DNA from 2 places in the Nonomuraea terrae genome. Region 1 is predicted to be linked to the other one. Evidence: riboswitches for the same ligand, from Rfam matches in the RefSeq annotation. Region 1 holds a riboswitch; the other holds the start of a gene.

Evidence for each region. Region 1 has a riboswitch for glycine ahead of gcvT (glycine cleavage system aminomethyltransferase GcvT). Riboswitches for the same ligand answer to the same signal wherever they lie in the genome.
Region 2: another riboswitch for glycine. It lies ahead of gcvP (aminomethyl-transferring glycine dehydrogenase); the one in region 1 lies ahead of gcvT (glycine cleavage system aminomethyltransferase GcvT).

Annotation. Positions count from the first base shown of each region.
Region 1 covers NZ_JBITLL010000007.1:683,128-692,999, forward strand. Annotated here, with positions in the region: gene bcp (thioredoxin-dependent thiol peroxidase) at 1-333, opposite strand, end outside; gene ACIBP6_RS37280 (DUF3618 domain-containing protein) at 482-814, shown strand; gene ACIBP6_RS37285 (amino acid deaminase/aldolase) at 883-2,076, opposite strand; gene ACIBP6_RS37290 (DUF6286 domain-containing protein) at 2,203-2,802, shown strand; gene ACIBP6_RS37295 (hypothetical protein) at 2,802-3,296, shown strand; gene ACIBP6_RS37300 (L-serine ammonia-lyase) at 3,297-4,673, opposite strand; gene gcvH (glycine cleavage system protein GcvH) at 4,730-5,119, opposite strand; gene gcvT (glycine cleavage system aminomethyltransferase GcvT) at 5,116-6,201, opposite strand; glycine riboswitch at 6,236-6,336, opposite strand; glycine riboswitch at 6,410-6,508, opposite strand; gene ACIBP6_RS37315 (gamma-glutamyl-gamma-aminobutyrate hydrolase family protein) at 6,589-7,278, opposite strand; gene ACIBP6_RS37320 (3-oxoacyl-ACP reductase) at 7,287-8,051, opposite strand; gene ACIBP6_RS37325 (aldehyde dehydrogenase family protein) at 8,056-9,399, opposite strand; gene ACIBP6_RS37330 (glutamine synthetase family protein) at 9,402-9,872, opposite strand, start outside.
Region 2 covers NZ_JBITLL010000003.1:194,227-204,098, forward strand. Annotated here, with positions in the region: gene ACIBP6_RS13380 (TetR/AcrR family transcriptional regulator C-terminal domain-containing protein) at 1-470, shown strand, start outside; gene ACIBP6_RS13385 (DUF5999 family protein) at 671-862, shown strand; gene ACIBP6_RS13390 (alpha/beta hydrolase family protein) at 884-1,474, opposite strand; gene ACIBP6_RS13395 (hypothetical protein) at 1,556-1,900, shown strand; gene ACIBP6_RS13400 (tetratricopeptide repeat protein) at 1,907-2,716, opposite strand; gene gcvP (aminomethyl-transferring glycine dehydrogenase) at 2,838-5,669, opposite strand; glycine riboswitch at 5,727-5,821, opposite strand; glycine riboswitch at 5,822-5,918, opposite strand; gene ACIBP6_RS13410 (MerR family transcriptional regulator) at 6,003-6,623, opposite strand; gene ACIBP6_RS13415 (bifunctional nuclease family protein) at 6,771-7,241, opposite strand; gene ftsR (transcriptional regulator FtsR) at 7,374-8,027, opposite strand; gene ACIBP6_RS13425 (FHA domain-containing protein) at 8,089-8,601, opposite strand; gene ACIBP6_RS13430 (sugar phosphate nucleotidyltransferase) at 8,850-9,872, opposite strand, start outside.

The sequences.
Region 1 (9,872 bases):
CTTGGTGCCGTACGCGCCGTAGGCCTGGTGGACGGACAGGTCGGGGTCGGACAGCAGCGGGAAGGTCAGGGCGTCGCGCTCGGCGAACTTGGCGAGCTTCTCCGGTTTGTCCTTCGACACGCCGAGGACGGCGAAACCTTCGGCGGTGAGCCCGCTCAGGCTGTCGCGGAAGTCGCACGCCTGCTTGGTGCAGCCAGGCGTCATCGCGGCGGGGTAGAAATAGAGGATCACCCGCTTGCCGCGGTAGGCGTCAAGGGAGACGGTGCCGCCGTCGGCGGTGGTGAGCGTGAACTCGGGCGCGGCCTCGCCGGGCGCGAGCTTGGTTTCGGTCAATGGGCCCTCCTGCAGTTCCTCCCGCCCAACTTACCGGCCTGGCCGCCGTGCCGTGGAGCGCGCCGACCTGACAGACTGATCACGACCAGAACGGACGAAGCCCGCACGGAACGTGGCGCGGGCGAGGCGTACGGTCGAGAGGAGAGCCATGGCTGAGACCGATCCCGACGAGTTGGAGCGGCGGATCGCGCAGACGCGCGCGGAGTTGGCGCGGACGGTCGACGCCATCGCCGACCGGGTGAGCCCCAAGCGGGTCGCCGAGCGTACGGTGGCCGACGTCAAAGACCGTGCCGGGCATTTCGTGGCGTCCGTGGGCGATGCGCTGGGGGTCACGCCGCGGCCGGTCGAGTACGGCGACGACGCTCAGCAGGTGTGGGACGAGGAGCGGCCCGACCTGGGGGCGGTGCTGATCGGGGTCGGGGCGGTGCTGGTCGTGGGCGCGGCGATCGTCCTGTGGCGCCGCCGTCGCCGCCGGGTCTGAATCGGCCTGGCGGTCGGCGCGAGCGGTCCCGTGTCCGGTGGGATCCGGCGGGCTCTCGTCCGGTGCGCCTACAGGAAAGTGCGGCCCTCGCCTCGGTAGGTGGGCACCGACGCCACCACCGTGTCGCCGTCGATGAGGTGGAGGGTGTCGAAGCGTTCACATAGTTCGCCTGCCTTGGCGTGCCGGAACCATACCCGGTCGCCGATCCGCAGGTCCTCGGCCGCCTGGCCGATCAGCGGCGTCTGCACCTCGCCCGCGCCTTCGTCGGGCGCGTATCGCAGGCCGGCCGGCAGGTACGGCTGCGGCAGCCGGCTGGGCCCGGCGGAGCCGGAGGCCGGGTAGCCGCCGCCGAGCACCGTCACGGTGTCGGGGGCGGGGCGGCGTACGACCGGCAGGGCGAACAACGCGGCGGGGCGGCCGGTGAAGCGCCGGTAGAAGTCGAACAGGCGCGGGTGGAAGAATCCCGACCCGGCCGCCACCTCGGTGACGGCCTTCTCGCGTACGGTGCGCTCGACCGACCCGGTGCCGCCGCCGTTGACGAACTCGAGGTCGGCGACGCGGCGGACGGCGTTCACGATGCGTCCGCGGCGCAGGACGAGCTCTCTGGCCGAGCGGGCCTGCATGAGCCGGACGGCGCGGGCGTACAGGGTCCGGCCGGGCGGGTCGTCGCCGACCCCGGCGATCTGGGCCTCGTACGCCATCAGGCCGGCCAGCCGGAACCCGGGCCGCTTGGCTACGGCGGCGGCCAGGTCGGCGGCCTCCTCGGGTTCGCGGACGGGGGAGCGCAGCACGCCGGCCCGGAACCTGCCGCCGAAGGCGACATAGGAGGCGTCGATGTCCAGACATATCCGGATCTCGGACCGCGAAGGCACTCCGGCCACGGCGGCCTCGGCGAAGTCCAGGTGGGCGGGCGAGTCGATCGTGACGGTGATCTCGCGGGCCGCGCGGGCGTCCCCGGCGAGAGCGGCCAGCGCGTGCCGGTCGGCGGTGGGGTAAGCGACGAGGATGTCGGTGAATCCGTGGGAGGCCAGCCAGAGCGCCTCGGGCAGCGTGTACGCCATGACGCCGCGGAAGCCGTCCATGGCGAGGATGCGCTCCAGCAGCGGACGGCTGCGCACGGACTTGCTCGCCACCCGGATGGGCTTGCCCGCGGCACGTCGTACGAGGTCGGCGGCGTTGGCGCGGATGGCCGCCAGGTCGACGGCGGCGAAGGGAGGTTCGAGAGCCGCGGTGGCGCGGTCGTAGCGCTGGCGGTCATCCATACATGCAGCGTAACGACATATCACGAAAATGAACTCGGCTTCGCCGCCGAACCCGTAATGATCGGGCAAACGGGCGGCGAGGGCGCGGTTCTGGCCCGGCGCCACCCGTGTACGTCTGTCGTTGTGATGACCACGCTTCAGCAGATACTGCCCGGTGTCGCAGCCGCCCCGCGGAACACCGGCCTGCGCCGGGCGAGGAAGGTGCTCAGGCCCGCGCGTACCGTTCCGGGGGTCACCGTCGCGCTCGCCCTGGTCGGCGGGCTGGGGGCGACCACAGCGGAGATCGTCTCGGGGCTGCTCGGCGCCCCGCTCGGCTGGGTCCCGGTGAACGAGCTGGTCGAGCTGGCCGGCAGGACGACGTGGCCGGAGGCGGAGGCCGCGGCCCTCGTCCTGGCCGGGCTCGGCACGCTGATGCTGCTGCTCGCGGTCGTGCCGGGCCGCTCCAGGCTGGTGCCGGTGGAGACGTCCGACCCGCTGATCGTCATCGGCATCACCCGCCCGGGTCTGCGCCGCACGCTGCGTGCCGCCGCCCAGCAGGTGGCGGGCGTGGACAAGGCCCGGGTACGCCTGCGCCGCCGCACCATCGAGGTCACCGTCATGACCGGTGAGGAGACGCCGGGCTCGATGCTCCGGCAGGTCGGCACCGCCGTGGGCGATCGCCTGGCCGGCGTCGGCACCCTCGGCACCGGCGAGGTCGTCGTCCGCCTGCGCAGGAAGGGCATGTGATGCGTCAGTACGCAGGCAACCGCATCGGCCTGGCGATCGTCGGCGCGACGCTGCTGGGTCTCGGCGCGTACGCGTGGCTACGCGGCCAGGACCGCCTCTTCGACCTGCCCCCGAACGCCAAGGTGCTGCCCGCCCAGTTCCACCGGACACTGGCCGAGGAGCCGTGGCCGTTGTGGATGCTCGCCCTCGCGCTGCTCCTGCTGGCCCTGGTCGCGCTGCGCTGGCTGCTGCTCGCCCTCGGCTGGGGCCGGCGCGGCGCGCACAACGGCACCGGCACCGCCATGCTCTTCGTCGGTCTCAAGGGCGTGGAGGGCCTCGGCCGGGCCGGCGTCCGGGTCGCCGCGGACGGCCTGCGCGTCAGCGTGACGTGCCCGTCGGCGGCCGACGTGGGGTCCGTGGTGAGCAAGCTCGACCAGGACATCGTCGGCCGCATCCGCCGTGAGGTCAGGGACGACGAAACACCGTCCGTCGTCCGCCTGCACGTGCGTCGTTAGTCAGCACTCGATCACGTTGACGGCCAGGCCGCCGCGTGAGGTCTCCTTGTACTTGTCGAGCATGTCGCGGCCGGTGTCGCGCATGGTCTTGATGGCCTTGTCGAGGGCCACGTAGTGGCGGCCGTCGCCGCGCAGCGCGATGCGGGCCGCCGTGATGGCCTTGTTGGAGGCCACCGCGTTCCGCTCGATGCACGGGATCTGCACGAGGCCGCCGATCGGGTCGCAGGTCAGGCCGAGGTTGTGCTCGATGCCGATCTCGGCGGCGTTCTCCACCTGCTCCGGGGTGCCTCCGAGGACCTCGGTGAGGCCGGCCGAGGCCATCGAGCAGGCCGAGCCCACTTCGCCCTGGCAGCCGACCTCGGCGCCGGAGATGGAGGCGTTCTCCTTGAACAGCACGCCGATGGCGCCCGCCGTGAGCAGGAAGCGGATCACGCCCTCGTCGTCGGCGTGGGGGACGAAACGGTTGTAGTACGTCAGGACGGCCGGGATGATGCCGGCGGCGCCGTTGGTCGGCGCGGTGACGATGCGGCCACCGGCGGCGTTCTCCTCGTTGACCGCCAGAGCGAACAGCGCCACCCAGTCCATCGCCTGCAGCGGGTCCTTCTCGGCCGGCTCGGCCTGCAGGCGGCGGTAGAGCTGGTTGGCGCGCCGCCTGACCTTCAGGCCACCCGGCAGGACGCCCTCCTTGGAGATGCCGCGGGCCACGCACTCCGACATGACCTGCCACAGGCGCAGCAGGCCCGCGCGGATCTCCTCCTCGGTGCGGCCGAACGCCTTCTCGTTCTCCAGCATGAGGCCGGAGATCGACAGGCCCGTGCTGGAGCAGAGCTTGAGCAGCTCCTCGCCGGTGGTGAAGGGGTGGGGCAGGACGGTGTCGTCGGGCTTGATGCGGTCGGCGCCGGTGGCGTTCTCGTCCACGACGAAGCCGCCGCCGACCGAGAAGTACACCTTCTCCCGCAGCTTGCCGCCCGCCTGGTCGTACGCGGTGAAGCGCATGCCGTTGGGGTGCTCGGGCAGCGAGATCTTCCGTTCGAAGACGAGGTCCTCGCCGACGGCGAAGGGGATCTCGTGGGTGCCGTACAGCTGGACGGTGCCCGATTCGCGCATGGCGGCGATGCGGGCGTCGACGGTGTCGACGTCCACGAGCTCCGGCTTCTCGCCTGACAGGCCCAGCAGGACGGCCTTGTCGCTGCCGTGGCCCTTGCCGGTCAGGCCGAGTGAGCCGTACAGGATGGCCTCGACGCGGGCGACCTGGTCGAGCAGGCCATCGTGGTGCAGGCCGCGGGCGAACTTGTGCGCCGCGGCCATCGGGCCGCCGGTGTGCGAGCTCGACGGGCCGATGCCGACCTTGAACAGATCGAAGACGCTGATCGCCATTGATGCGCCCTTCGTGTGCGGGCCGGGGCCCGGTCGGGGCCCCGGCTACAAAATGGTCAGGATTCGCCTGAGGTGAGTGCGGTGTACTCCTGCGGCGACAGAAGGTCCTCGGGCTCGCCTTCCATGCGCACCCGGAACATCCAGCCCTCGCCGTACGGGTCGCTGTTGACCAGGCTGGGGTCGTCGACGACAGCCTGGTTCACCTCGACGACCTCGCCGCCCACCGGCGTGTAGATCTCGTTCACCGACTTGGTGGACTCCACCTCGCCGATGGAGTCACCATGCTCGACGTTCGTGCCGACGTCGGGGAGCTGCACGTAGACGACGTCACCAAGGGAGTCGGCGGCGAACGCCGTGATGCCCACGGTCACGGTGAGTCCGTCGTCGATACCGGAGACCCACTCGTGTTCCTTGGTGTAGCTCAGGTCGTCAGGGATGTTGCTCACTTGTTCCTCCTGTAAAAGGGCAGCTCGATCAGGTCCACGGGTTCGTGGCTGCCCCGGATGTCCACAGCCAGGCCTGAGTCGGCGCCGGTGTCGACATAGGCCATCGCAATGGGCTTTCCCAGGGACTGGGAGGGCGCACCGCTCGTGACCTCGCCGACGACGGCGCCGTCCTTGGTGACCGGGTAGCCGTGACGCGGCACCCGGCGGCCCCGGGCGACCAGCCCGACGAGGCGGCGCTTCGGCGTGTCGTCCTTGACCGCCTCCAGCGCCGACCTGCCGACGAAGTCGCCCGGCTTGTCGAATTTCACCACCCGGCCCAGCCCCGCGTCGAACGGAGTGAGCTCGGCGCTCAGCTCGTTGCCGTACAGCGGCATGCCGGCTTCGAGCCTGAGGGTGTCGCGGCTGGACAGGCCGGCGGGCTTGAGCCCGTACGGCTCGCCGGCCGCGGTGATCGCGTGCCAGAGCGGCACGGCGTCCTGATTGGCGACGAAGAGCTCGAACCCGTCCTCGCCGGTGTAGCCGGTGCGGGCGATGAGCGCCCGGCGGCCGTCCACGAGGCCGGGCAGGCCCGCGTAGTACTTGAGCCCGCCGAGGTCGGCGTCGGTGAGCGTGGCGAGGATCTCCTGGGAACGGGGTCCCTGGACGGCGATCAGCGCGTACTGGTCGGAGCGATCCTCGACCACCGCGTCGTACGCCTTCGCACGAGTTTTGAGCTCATTTCCAACTTTTTCGTAGTTCGAGGCGTTCGCGACGACCATGAACTCCTCGTCCCCGAGCCGGTAGACGATGAGGTCGTCCAGCACCCCGCCGCGCTCGTTGACGATCATGGTGTAGCGGGCCCTGCCGGGCGTCAGCGCCGACAGGTGGCCGACCAGCGCGAAGTCGAGCGCCTCGCCGGCCTGCGGCCCGGTCAGGAAGATCTCGCCCATGTGGGACAGGTCGAACAGCCCGGCCGCTTCGCGTACGGCCCTGTGCTCGGCGGCCTCGCTGCCGTACCGCAGCGGCATGAGCCACCCGGCGAAGTCGGTGAGTGTGGCGCCGAGGCTCTCGTGGACGTCTCGTAGCGGCGTAGGTCGGGACATTTGTCGCACCTCAGGACAGGATCGGATGCCAGCATCCTCCCCCTCTGTCATGGATGCCTGAGAGCTTCGCCCGAGTTTTGCCGGACTTTCACCTTCGGCGAGACCCAGACGGGCCTGCTTTCCAGAGGTCACCTCCGGACGGGAGCTCCGGCCAGGTCAGCAGCCGCACGACGGTGGGCGGCTGTCCGCTTGAGCCGGGTTTCCTGTCCGAGTCCGCGCGGTCCTTTGCCTTGAGAGGTTCGCGGGGAGGGCTTGCTCCTTCAGGGACCACTGACCGGCTGTCAGGGTGCTCTCCCGCGCGGTTTTGCCGGTGATGTCCGTCAGCCTAGTGCCGTGACGGGGGTCTTGTCGCGTCCGGGTGGATTCGGGCGTGACGCACCGGTCGCCTCAGCAGGCCCGCACGAGCGCCTCGAACAGCGCGTCGTCCTCGCCCGCCTCCGGGTGCCACTGCACCGCCAGGACGAACCCCGGCGTGTCCAGCTCCACGGCCTCGACCGTGCCGTCCTCGGCCGTGGCGGTGGCCGTGAGGCCCGGCGCGAGACGGGCGACGGCCTGGTGGTGGTAGTGCGGGACGGTCACCGGCTGCTCGCCGAGGATCTTGGCCAGCCGGGTGCCCGGCACGGCCGTGACCGGCAGGTGCCCGAACCGCCCGGGGGCGGGGGAGTGGCCCGCGTGCCCCACCACGTCGGGCAGGTGCTGGTGCAGGCTCCCGCCGAGCGCGACGTTGAGCACCTGCATCCCGCGGCAGACCCCCAGGTACGGCAGGCCCCGGTCGAGGGCCGCCGCGAGCAGCGCGAACTCGGCCTCGTCGCGGAACTCGCGGACGTATCCGGTGCGCTCGTGCGCCGGCTCGCCGTAGCGGGCCGCGTCGATGTCACCGCCGCCGGCCAGCACCAGCCCGTCGAGCCCGCGCAACGCCGAGACCGGCGCGCCGGCCGGCGGCAGCAGCACGGGCTGCCCGCCGGCGCGGACGACCGCCTCCACGTACATGTACGGCAGGAGCGCGACGGTCATGTCCTGCCAGACCGTGAACGTGGCCGGCTCGACGTACGTGGTGATGCCGATGACGGGACGCATGGATCCTCCTACAGCGGAGTGACGTAGGCGCCGGAGATGCCGCCGTCCACCAGGAACTCGCTGGCCGTGATGAACGAGGCGTCGTCGCTGGCCAGGAACGCCACCGCCGCCGCGATCTCCGACGCCTCGGCGAAACGCCCGACCGGCACGTGCACCAGGCGTCGCTGCGCCCGCTCCGGGTCCTTGGCGAACAGCTCCCGCAGCAGCGGCGTGTTCACCGGGCCGGGGCACAGGGCGTTCACCCGGATGCCCTCGCGGGCGAACTGCACGCCCAGCTCGCGCGACATCGCCAGCACGCCGCCCTTGGCGGCGGTGTAGGAGATCTGCGAGGTCGCCGACCCCATGACCGCGACGAACGACGCGGTGTTGATGATCGAGCCCTTGCCCTGGCGCCGCATGTACGGGATCGCGTGCTTGCAGCACAGGTAGACGCTGGTCAGGTTCACCTCCTGGACGCGGCGCCAGGCGTCGAGACCGGTCTCCAGGATCGAGTCGTCGTCGGGCGGGGAGATGCCGGCGTTGTTGAAGGCGATGTCCACGCTGCCGTAGGTCTCGTGGGCGGTGGCGAACATCCTGACGACGTCGTCCTCCACGGTCACGTCGGCCTTGACGAACAGGCCGCCGACGTCGTTCGCGGCCTTGGCGCCCGCGTCCTCGTCGATGTCCGCGCAGACCACCTTCGCGCCCTCGTCGGCGAACCGCCTGGCCGTGGCCAGCCCGATCCCGCTGCCCGCCCCCGTGATGACCGCCACGCGATCCTGCAACCGCCGCATATGTCTACTCCTGGGAAATGAAGACGTTCTTGGTCTCGGTGAACGCCGCCAGGGCGTCCGGGCCGAGTTCCCTGCCGAGGCCCGACTGCTTGAAGCCGCCGAACGGGGTCCAGTAGCGGACCGAGGAGTGGGAGTTCACCGACAGGGCGCCCGACTCGACGGCCCTGGCCACGCGGAGCGCCCGCCCGACGTCGCGGGTCCAGATGGAGCCGCTCAGCCCGTACGGGGTGTCGTTGGCGACGCGTACGGCCTCCGCCTCGTCCTCGAAGCGCGCCACCGACACGACCGGGCCGAAGATCTCCTCGGTGAAGGCCCGGTCGGTGACCTCGGGGGTCAGCACGGTCGGCGGGAACCAGTAGCCCTTGCCCTGCGGGCACGAGCCCTGCAGGTACGGGGTGCCGTCCACGAAGCCGCGGACGCGCTCCAGGTGCTCGGCGCTGATCAGCGGGCCCATCTCGGTGGTTTCGTCGAGCGGGTCGCCGACCTTCACCCCGCGGACGGCCTCGGCCAGGAGCTCCATGAACGCGTCGTACACCGAGGACTGGACGAGGAGGCGGGAGCGGGCGCAGCAGTCCTGGCCTGCGTTGTCGAAAACCGCATAAGGCGCGGTTTTAGCCGCTTTTTCCAGGTCCGCGTCCGCGAAGATGATATTTGCGGACTTGCCGCCCAGCTCCAGCGTGAGCCGCTTGACCTGCGCCCCCGCCTTGGCGGCGATCTCCTTGCCCACCTCGGTCGAGCCGGTGAACACGATCTTGGCGACGTCCGGATGCTCGACCAGGCGGGCCCCCGCGACCTCCCCCTCGCCGGGCAGCACCTGGAGCACCCCTTCGGGCAGCCCCGCGGCGAGCGCCAGCTCGGCCACCCGCAGCGCGGTCAGCGGGGTCCACTCGGCCGGCTTGACGATCACCGTGTTGCCGGCCGCCAGCGCGGGCGCCACGCCCCACGACATGATCAGCATCGGGAAGTTCCACGGCACGATGACCCCGACGACGCCCAGCGGCTCCTGGAACGTGACGTCCACGCCGCCCGGCACCGGGATCTGTCTGCCGTGGTTGCGCTCGGGCGCGCCGGCGTAGAAGTGCAGCACGTCGCGGACGGTGCCGGCCTCCCAGCGGGCACTGGAGATCGGGTGACCGGCGTTGGCCAGCTCCAGCCGCGCCAGCTCCTCGCCGTGCTCACCCACCAGGTCGGCGAAGCGCCTCAGCAGCCGCGCCCGGTCGCCGGGGGAGACCTCGCGCCAGGCGGCATAGGCCCTCCTGGCACGCTCCACCGCCCGGTCGACCTCGGCCGCGTCGGCCATCTCGACGTCGGCGACGACCGCCTCGGTCGCCGGATCAACGATCTGCATCTTCACATCCGTTCGAAACCACGGAACAGCTCCCAGTCCGTCACCGCCGCGTCGAACGCGGCCAGCTCCACCCGCGCGTTGTTGGCGTAGTGCGCCACCACCTCGTCGCCGAACGCCTCCCTGGCCAGCTTCGACCCCTCGAACAGCGCCAGCGCGTCGCGCAGCGTGTGCGGCACGGTCTCGGCGCCGGAGGTGTAGGCGTTGCCCTCGTAAGGGGCCTCCAGCGGCAGCTCGGCGTCGATGCCGTGCAGCCCCGCCGCCACCAGCGCCGCCACCGCGAGGTACGGGTTGACGTCGCCGCCCGGCACGCGGTTCTCCACGCGCAGCGAGGCGCCGTGGCCCACGAGCCGCAGCGCGCAGGTCCGGTTGTCGACCCCCCACTTGACGGCCGTGGGGGCGAAGCTGCCGGGGACGTACCGCTTGTAGGAGTTGATGTTGGGGGCGTACAGGAGAGTCAGCTCGCGCAGGCAGGC
Region 2 (9,872 bases), on a different contig from region 1:
TCACCATGCGCCGCCTGGGCGACGCCCTGGAGGTGGAGGCCATGGCGATCTACCACCACCTCCCCCGGGGCAAGGAGGCGCTGATGGACGCCCTGGCCGAGCACGTCACGGCCGTCCACGTCGAGCCGGGCCCCACCTGGCAGCAGACGGCCAAGGCGTGGTGCAGGGCGGGCCGTGAGCTGCTGCGCGAGCATCCCGGCGTGCTCGCGCTGGCGCTGACCAAGCCGCCCAAGGGAGCCACCGCCGTGGCCGTCAGGGAGCAGACCGAGCAACTGGCCGAGGCGGGCCTGGACAACGCCGCCGAGGCCGTACGCGCGCTGCGGGCGTTCGTGTTCGGCAGCGTGGCCGTCGAGGTGCAGCAGTCCGGCTGGGCCGACCCCGCGGTCGACCAGTGGGTCAGGCGGGACGAAAGAGCCGATATGGACTTCGAGCGCGGACTCGACGCTTTGCTCAAGGGATTGCAAACGTGATGCGCGTGTCGCGCTTGGCCCGTTATCCTGCATAAGGCACGCTGTGTCAAAGGTCACACGTTCCGGGGATCCTCCTGTAACAGTCAAAAGGGGCTATGTCCGAACGCGTGGCACGCGTCGCACACTTGCCAGGAACAACCCGAGCCAGGCTCCCACCCCAGGTCACCGGGAGCACCCACGAGATATCCGGAGGCACGATGATGTGCCCGCACGACCCACCCTGTCCGGACGCCGAGGCACCGGACCGTGAGGCGGCACGCACCCTCGCCTGCCACCCCGAGCAGGGGTGGAGCCTTCTCTGCAACGGCGTCGTCCTGTTCGAGGACACCGGTGAGCTGCTGCCCAGCGGCATCGTCATCGCGCCGCACCGGCCCGTGGCCGGCGCGGTCTGACTCACCCGGAGGCGATCCCGGCTACGCGTAGCGGGTGATCCACTCCGCCACGATCTCACCCACCCGGGCGGGGTCACGCTTCAGGTCGTGCCCCTCCCCCGGCAGCACCACCAGGCGCGCGGCGTCCTCGGCGTCGGGCACGCCGAACGGGTCACGGTCCCCGTTGACGACCAGCACGTCCACTCCGGCGCCGCGCAGCTCGCCGGCCCGGGAGCGATCCGGCTTCCCCGGCGGGTGCAGCGGGAAGGCCAGCGCCACGACCGCCGCCGCGCCGACCGCCTTCGCCGTACGGCAGGCGACCCGCGCCCCGTTGCTCCGCCCGCCCTGCACGACGGGCAGACCGGGCAGGCGCGTACGCAGCTCGTCCAGGACGGCCTCCCACGCCTCGTCCTGCCGGGCCGGCGAGCCGGGCGCCCGCGCCCCCGCCACCCGGAACGCCTGTGTCACCCTGGCCACGCTGGCGCCCACGGCGAGCGCGGCGTCGCGGACGGCCAGCAGGTCGGGAGCGTCGACGCCGCCGGCCGACCCGTGGGTCAGCACCAGCAGCAGCCGCGGCCGCGCGGCCTCGTCGATCTCGACCAGCGCCGGCCCCCGCGGCGTCATCACCTGCATGCCAGCACCGTACCTGGGGAGGATGCCAAGTTGGCTCTCAGGTCTGATGACGGCGAGGCTCCCAGGCTGGATGATGCACTCATGCCAGACACACGCCCGCTCCGGGACGAGCTGCAGGCCACTCTCGACGCGCGCCGCGACCTCGGCCCCGACTACGAGCCCGCGCTCATCGACTCGTTCGTCGACCGCATCGACGCGACGATCACCGCCCGCGTACGCGCGGAGCTCGACCACCACGGGGCCGCCCCGCGCAGGAAGCCGCCGGCCTCGCAGCTGATCCCGCTCGCGCTGGGCTCGATGGGCCTCGGCATCCCGCTGACGGCCATCGGGGCGGCGCAGGCAGGAGGGGTCGGCCTGTTGATCGTGTGGCTGGCGATCGTGGTCATCAACGTGGCCGCCGCGGTGGCGATCATCCGCCGCCCCTGAGACCGGTCAGGCGTCGCGCTGGTAACGCAGCCGCACCTCCGCGGCCAGCGTCTCGTCCTCGTGCTCCAGCCCGTACGTCCAGACCCGGTCGGCGTCGTCGGCGCGCCCGCGCAGCGGAAGCGTGCGCGCCAGCAGCTCGATCGCCAGGGCGCCCGTGCGCGGGTCGGCGCCGTCCTCCAGGCTCTCGGCGAACTCGGCGCAGGCCAGCTCCAGATGCGCGATGCCGAGCTGGACGCGCAGCCCCGGCATCTCGTCCGCGGGCGCGAACTCCAGGGCGTCCAGCAGCACCTCGGCGGCCGCCCCCGGCTCGCCGTGCTCCATCATCAGGTCCGCGAGCTGCTGCGCCGCGTGAGCGCCGACCCCCTCGTCACCCGCCTCCATGCTCGTCTCCATGGCGGCGCGGAACTCCCGCTCGGCCTCCTCCAGGTTCTGCGCCCGCACGGCCAGCCGGGCCAGCGCGAGGTGGGCCAGCGGCACGTACGCGGCCGTGCCGACGCCCAGCACGGCCTGCCAGGCGGCCCTGGCCTGGTCGTCGCGCCCCTCGCGTTCGAAGCCCTGGGCGAGGTGGCAGGCGGCCTGGGCGGCGAACTCGGGATGCCCGGTGGCCAGCGCGGTGCGGGCGGCGGCCCTGGCGGCCTCGACCTCGCCGCGTTGCTCCAGCACCACGGCCAGCCCGACGGCGGCCTGCGCCCGGTCGGGCTCCTCGTGGTCGGCGGCGAGCTCGGACAGGATGGCGGCGGCGCCCTCGAGGTCTCCGCGTTCGGCGAGCAGGCGGGCGGTGTCGAGGGGCGAGGTCTGCAGCTCTGATGACGTCAAGGAGGCTCCTCGGGGCGACGGTCGCCCCGAGCCTAACGATTTCCGGCGATCATGTCTGCCCACTTGCCGCCGAAGGACTGGCCGGATCGGTCGGCCCCGGCCGGTCCTTCGGCGCGCGGGCTCAGTCCTCGTACGCCTCGAGGGGCGGGCAGGAGCAGACCAGGTTGCGGTCGCCGTAGGCCTGGTCGATGCGGCGCACCGGCACCCAGTACTTCCCGTCGCGCAGCGAGGGCACCGGGTAGGCCGCCTCGCTGCGGGTGTACGGGTGCGGCCACTCGTCAGCGGTGACCGCCGCGGCCGTGTGCGGGGCGTTGCGCAGCGGGTTGTCGCTCTTGTCGTAGTCGCCGGAGGCCACCTTGGCGATCTCGCCGCGGATGGCGATCATGGCGTCGACGAACCGGTCGAGCTCGCCGAGGTCCTCGCTCTCGGTCGGCTCGATCATGAGCGTGCCGGCCACCGGGAACGACATGGTCGGCGCGTGGAACCCGTAGTCGATGAGCCGCTTGGCCACGTCGTCCACGGTGACGCCCGTCTCCTTGGTGATCTGCCGCAGGTCGACGATGCACTCGTGCGCCACCAGGCCGCCGCGGCCGGTGTAGAGCACCGGGTAGTGCGGGGCCAGGCGCCTGGCCAGGTAGTTCGCCGACAGGATGGCCTGCTCGGTGGCCGCCTTGAGGCCCTCGCCGCCCATCATCCTGGCGTACGCCCACGAGATCGGCAGGATGCCCGCCGATCCGTACGGGGCCGCCGAGACCGGACCGACCGGGGCGCCGTCACGCAGCGGGTGGCCGGGCAGGTAGTCGGCCAGGTGCGCGCGCACCGCGACCGGGCCGACGCCGGGGCCGCCGCCGCCGTGCGGGATGCAGAAGGTCTTGTGCAGGTTGAGGTGGGACACGTCGGCGCCGAACGCGCCCGGCTTGGCCAGGCCGACCAGGGCGTTGAGGTTGGCGCCGTCGACGTACACCTGGCCACCGGCCTCGTGCACCTTCTCGCAGATCTCGGTGATGGTCTCCTCGTACACGCCGTGCGTCGACGGGTACGTCACCATGATCGCCGCGAGGGCGTCACGGTGCTTGGCGATCTTGGCGTCGAGGTCGGCTAGGTCGACGTTGCCGTTGTCGTCGCAGGCCACGACGACGACCCGCATGCCGGCCATGACGGCGCTGGCGGCGTTCGTGCCGTGGGCGGAGGACGGGATGAGGCAGACGTCGCGCTCACCCTGGCCGCCCGCGCGGTGGTAGGCGCGGATGGCCAGCAGGCCGGCGAACTCGCCCTGGGAGCCGGCGTTCGGCTGGATGGAGACGGCGTCGTAGCCGGTCACCTCGGCCAGCCAGCTCTCCAGCGTGCCGATCAGCTCGCGATAGCCCTCGGACTGCTCCTCCGGCGCGTACGGGTGGATCGCGGCGAACTCCGGCCAGGTGATGGGCTCCATCTCGGTGGTCGCGTTCAGCTTCATCGTGCAGGAGCCGAGCGGGATCATGGAGCGGTCGAGGGCGATGTCCTTGTCCTGGAGCTTGCGCAGGTAGCGCAGCATCGCCGTCTCGGAGCGGTACTGGTGGAAGACGGGGTGCGTGAGGTAGTCGCTCTCGCGCAGCAGCGTGTGAGGCAGCGCGTCGGCGGCGCCCTCGATGTCCACACCGGCGGCGGGCGCGCCGAAGGCGGCCCACACCTTGGCGATCTCGGCGGCGCCGGTCTTCTCGTCGCAGGAGACGGAGACGTGGTCGGCGCCGGCCTGCCAGAGGTTGACGCCCCGCTCGGCGGCGGCGGCCACGACCTCGGCGGCCCGGCCGGGCACGCGGGCCAGCACGGTGTCGAAGAACTCGTCGTGCACGACCTCGACCCCGGCCCGGCGCAGCCCGTCGGCCAGGACGACGGCGTACCGGTGCACCCGGTGGGCGATGCGGCGCAGGCCCTCGGGGCCGTGGTAGACGGCGTACATGCTGGCGATGACGGCGAGCAGGACCTGGGCGGTGCAGATGTTGCTGGTGGCCTTCTCGCGGCGGATGTGCTGCTCGCGGGTCTGCAGGGCCAGCCGGTAGGCGGGGCCGCCGTCGGCGTCCACCGACACGCCGACCAGGCGGCCCGGCAGCTGCCGCTGCAGCCCCTCGCGTACGGACATGTAGGCGGCGTGCGGCCCGCCGAACCCGAACGGCACGCCGAACCGCTGCGAGGAGCCGATCGCGATGTCGGCGCCCAGCTCCCCTGGGGCGGCCACGAGCGTCAGGGCCAGCAGGTCGGCGGCGGCCACGACGAGCGCGCCCGCCTCGTGCGCGGCGACGGCCACGGCGCGGAAGTCGCGCACCCGCCCGGAGGCGCCCGGATACTGGACGAGCACGCCGAAGCACTCGGGCAGCTCGCCGTCCAGCGCGTGCTCCACGAGGGTGATGCCGAGCGGCTCGGCGCGGGTGGCCAGCACGGCCTTGGTCTGCGGCAGCGCGTCGGCGTCGATCACGAACACCGAGCTCTTCGACTTGCCCGCCCGGCGGGCCAGCGTCATGGCCTCGGCGGCGGCCGTGCCCTCGTCGAGCAGCGACGCGCCGGCCACCGGCAGGCCGGTGAGGTCGGAGACGACCGTCTGGAAGTTCAGCAGCGCCTCGAGACGGCCCTGCGAGATCTCCGGCTGGTACGGCGTGTACGCGGTGTACCAGCCCGGGTTCTCCAGCAGGTTGCGCCGGATGACGGCGGGCGTGACGGTGTCGTAGTAGCCCAGGCCGATCATGGAGGTGAGCACGCGGTTGCGCCCGGCCAGGGCGCGCAGCTCGGCGATGGCCTCGGCCTCGCCGATCGCGGCGGGCAGCTTGAGGCTGTCCTTGGCCCTGATGGCCTCGGGCACGGCCACCGCCACCAGGTCCGCCACGGACTCGAAGCCGACGGCCTCGAGCATGCGCTGCTGCTCGGACTCCGAGGGCCCGATGTGCCGGGACGAGAAGGGCGGTGCGGTCAGGTCGGTCATGGAGGTGCCTCCCGAGGCTATGGAGACCGGCGCCAGGGCGCGGGCGAGTGCCGGATCTCCCCCTCTGTCAACGGGACCTGAGAGCTTCACCCCGGTGGGGCTTGCACCGTCGGTGAGGCGCGTCTGGCGAACGCGCCTGCTTTCCAGAGTTGCCTCGCCCAGCGGTACCGGATGCCTGAGAGATTCCGGGGAGGGTTGCTCCTTCGGCGCCCCGGGATCAGTGCCCGGGGACTCTCCCGCACGGGGTCGTCAGCCTTACCCGTCCTAGATTACTACGGTGCGCCGGGATGGTGAGGATCGGCCGGGTTCGCCGGCCTGTCGCGGGAGCCCGGATCAGCCGATGCGGCGCGCGCGGCGCCGGCGGGCGAGTTCGTCAGCGGGGTGGTCGGCCGGGACGGTGTCCTCGACCGCCGCGCGTTCCCCCGGCAGCTCCGCGAGGGAGCCCTCGACCTCTCGCCAGACCCGGCCGAGCGCGATGCCGAACACGCCCTGGCCGCCCTGGAGCAGGTCGATCACCTCGTCTGCGGAGGTGCACTCGTAGACGCTGACGCCGTCGCTCATGAGGGTGATCTGCGCGAGGTCGGCGACGCCGCGGTCACGCAGGTGCTGCACGGCCGTGCGGATCTGCTGCAGCGACACTCCCGTGTCGAGGAGCCGCTTGACGACCTTGAGCACCAGGATGTCGCGGAAGCTGTAGAGGCGCTGCGAGCCCGAGCCCTGTGCGGCCCTTATCGTGGGCTCGACCAGGCCCGTGCGCGCCCAGTAGTCGAGCTGCCTGTAAGTGATGCCGGCCGCCGCGCAGGCCGTCGGCCCGCGGTATCCGATGTCGTCCGGCAGCGTCGCCGGCTGCTCGTCGAAGAGCAGGCCCTGCTCCCCGGCACGCTGCCGCGCACTCTCGCGCCGCACCGGATCTTCCTGGCCGGCCGTCTTACCCTCGCCGCTGCTGACCGCCACGCGGACCTCCGGCTTTCTCTCATCCCGTGGCCTGATCTGGGGGTTGGTAAAGTGCGGCCACGGGTTTCACTTGCACCGTAGGACCGTGACCATGCTCAGTCAACGATCCGGCTCGGCGCGTCGTGAAGCGTAAATGCACTGAAATACCTACCCCGCCCGGCCGAAGTCCTCGGGAGTGATCGTGTCAAGGAACTCCCTGAACTTCTCCACCTCGTCCTCCTGGTCGTCGGGGATGATCACGCCCGCCTCCTGCACGACCTCCTCGCTGGCGAAGATGCGCGCCCCCGTGCGCAGGGCGAGCGCGATGGAGTCGGACGGCCGGGCGCTGACCTCCACGCCGTTGGAGAAGACGAGATCGGCGAAGAAGATGCCGTCGCGCAGCGCGACGATGTTGACCGCCCGCAGGCCGACGCCGAGGGCGCTCAGCACGTCGCGGAACAGGTCATGAGTGAGTGGCCGCGGCGGCGGCTCCTCCGCCTGGGCGAGGGCGATGGCCGTGGCTTCGGTCATGCCGATCCAGATGGGCAGGAACCGTTCCCCGTGTGCCTCCTTGAGCAAGACGATCGGCTGATTTGTGGGCATCTCAACTCTTACGCCCACGACCTCCATCTGCAACACGGGCTGCTCCGTAATCCTGACCGGTCACCCGGCACAGCTCTTCGAACATCGCTTCTGGCTGAATGGCTCTTCGTTTCAACGTAACACCCGCAGGGCCCGGAATGTGCCCCCGCCTCCCAGCTCGCCCCGGCCTCAACCTCCGAGGACCGACCGGACTCCCGTGCGCACAAGGGACGCGTGCAGATCGAGCAGGAGCGTGGACAGCTCCCTCGCCGCCTCGTCGGCCTCGCCGATGGCGCCGGGGGCGCGCCGCTTGAGTATGGGGGCGACGGTCTGCTCGACCAGGCCGCACTCGCGCTCGGCCGCCGCCTTGACCGCGCGCAGGTGGCGGGCGTGCAGGCCGAAGCGGGACAACGAGCCGACGGTGCGGGCCACGGTGAGGGCCTCCTCGTCGTAGCGGCGGGCCACCGGGGCGAGCAGGCCGTAGTCTTCGAGCTCCTCGAGGGTCTCCTCGTCGATGCCGGCAGCCTCCAGCAGCTCGGCCCGGCTGAGCCTGACCTCCTGCTTGTCCTGCAGCACGCGGGGGCGGCCGAAGCTCTCGGCCATCTTGTCCTTGATCACCCGCAGCGGCAGGTAGTTGTCGCGCTGCTCGGTGAGGATGAAGCGGAGCTGCTCGACGTGCAGGTGGGTGAACTTGCGGAAGCCGGACGGGCTGCGCTCGGGCTCGATCAGGCCCTCACCCTCGAGGAACCGGATCTTGGAGACGGTGACATCGGGGAACTCGCCCTGCAGCAGGGCGAGCACCTCCCCGATGCTCATGTGCGAGCGTGCGGCCTGTGAGCTCATGCCGCCTCCCGCAACGGCTCCCCCGCTGGGGACGTCTCCATGGGTCGCTCACTCCGCCCGCTCATGCGCCTGGGTTGCCGCGCATCAGGAAAAGAAGGCGGAACTTGCCGATCTGCACCTCGTCTCCGGAGTGCAGCGGAACCTCCTCGATCCGCTCGCGGTTGACGTAGGTGCCGTTGAGGCTGCCCACGTCGCGCACGGAGAACTGGCCCCCGCGGTGCCGGTAGAACTCGACGTGGCGGCGGGAGACCGTGATGTCGTCGAGGAAGATGTCGCTCTCCGGGTGGCGCCCGGTCGTGGTCAGGTCTTTGTCCAGCCTGAAACGGCTGCCCTGGTTGGGGCCCCTGGTCACCGTGAGCAACGCCGCGCCGGGCGGGAGCTGCTCGACGAGCGCCCGCTCGGCCAGGAGCATGTCGCCTGTCTCAGCCTCGTACGCCTCGATTCCCGCGACGGAGATCGTCGACGTGGTGTCCCCGGAGACCTCGGGTCTGGTCAGCGGTGACCCACAGCGGGAACAGAAACGGGCATCCTCGGGGTTGGCGTGCCCGCACTGCGTGCAGTAGACGCTCGGCATCGATCGGCTCGGCCTCCTACCGCGAAGACACGGTGCTTTCGGGCGCGCCTGCCTTCGCTCTTTCACGTTTGCGAATGCCGCAACTTACGCTGATCAGCGGCAAAGGTCAAGGCGGGGCGCTGGACTCGGGTGTCGGACGCAGACAAAGTTACCGCTGCGCCCGCCCCGTGGTCCATGCCGCCGCGCGTTTCAACATTACGATCTTGCGGCACTCCGCGCGCACGTCGCGGGCATGGATTTTTCCGGGATCAGGTGGCGGCCTGCTCGACGATGCGGGCCCAGCGCTCGAGCAGGGTCTGGGCGGCGTCCACGTCCCACGCCTCGGCCCACAGGTCGGTGACCGGCTCGGCGGCGGCGGGCAGCACGAGCACCCAGCTGCCGTCGTCACGGGCCACCCGGACGCCGTCGGTGGTGTCGATGCGGCAGCCGTCGGGCTCGGCCTCGGCGGCCTCCATGACCGAGCGCATGACGGCGCCCTTGGCCGCCCACGGCGTCGGCACGGCGCGTTTGAGCAGCTTGACCTCCGGGATCCGCGCGTCGATCTGGCTGAGCGACAACCGGGTGCGGGCGACCAGGCCGAGCAGCCGCATGAACGCGGCCAGCCCGTCGATGGCGGGGCTGAACTCCGGGACCACGAAGCCGCCGCGCCCGTCGGCGGCGAAGATCATGTCCGGGCCGGCGGCCGCCGAGGTGAGGGCGTCGAGCGAGGTGGTGGTCCACTGCACCTGGACGCCGTGGAAGCGGCAGACCTGCTCGGCGACCCGGGTCGTGGTGACCGGCAGGGCCACCCGGCCGCCCTGGCGTTCGGCGGCGACCAGGTCGAGCACGACGAGCAGGGCGCGTTCCTCGCTGATCAGCTGGCCCTTCTCGTCGACGAGGGCGATGCGCTCGCCGACCGGGTCGAACCGCACGCCGAACGCCGCCCGCGAGGAGCTGACCAGCTCCGACAGGCGTTGCAGGTCGCGGCGGCGGCCGGCCAGCGTCTCGGTGGGCGAGACGTCGTCGAGGCGCGCGTTGACGGTGAGCACCTCGACGCCGACCCGCCCGAGCAACGTGGGCAGCACGAGCGAGGAGGTGCCGCCGGCGCAGTCGACGACCACCTTCATGTCGCGTACGCCGCTCACGCCGACGTGGGTGAGCAGCTCGTGGGTGTAGTCCTCGACGGCCCTGGACGGGTAGGTGAGCTCGGCGATCTCGCCGGGGAAGGCGCGGCGGAACTCCTGGCGGGAGAAGACCCGCTCCAGCTTGCGCTGGGCGGCCGGCGGCAGGTC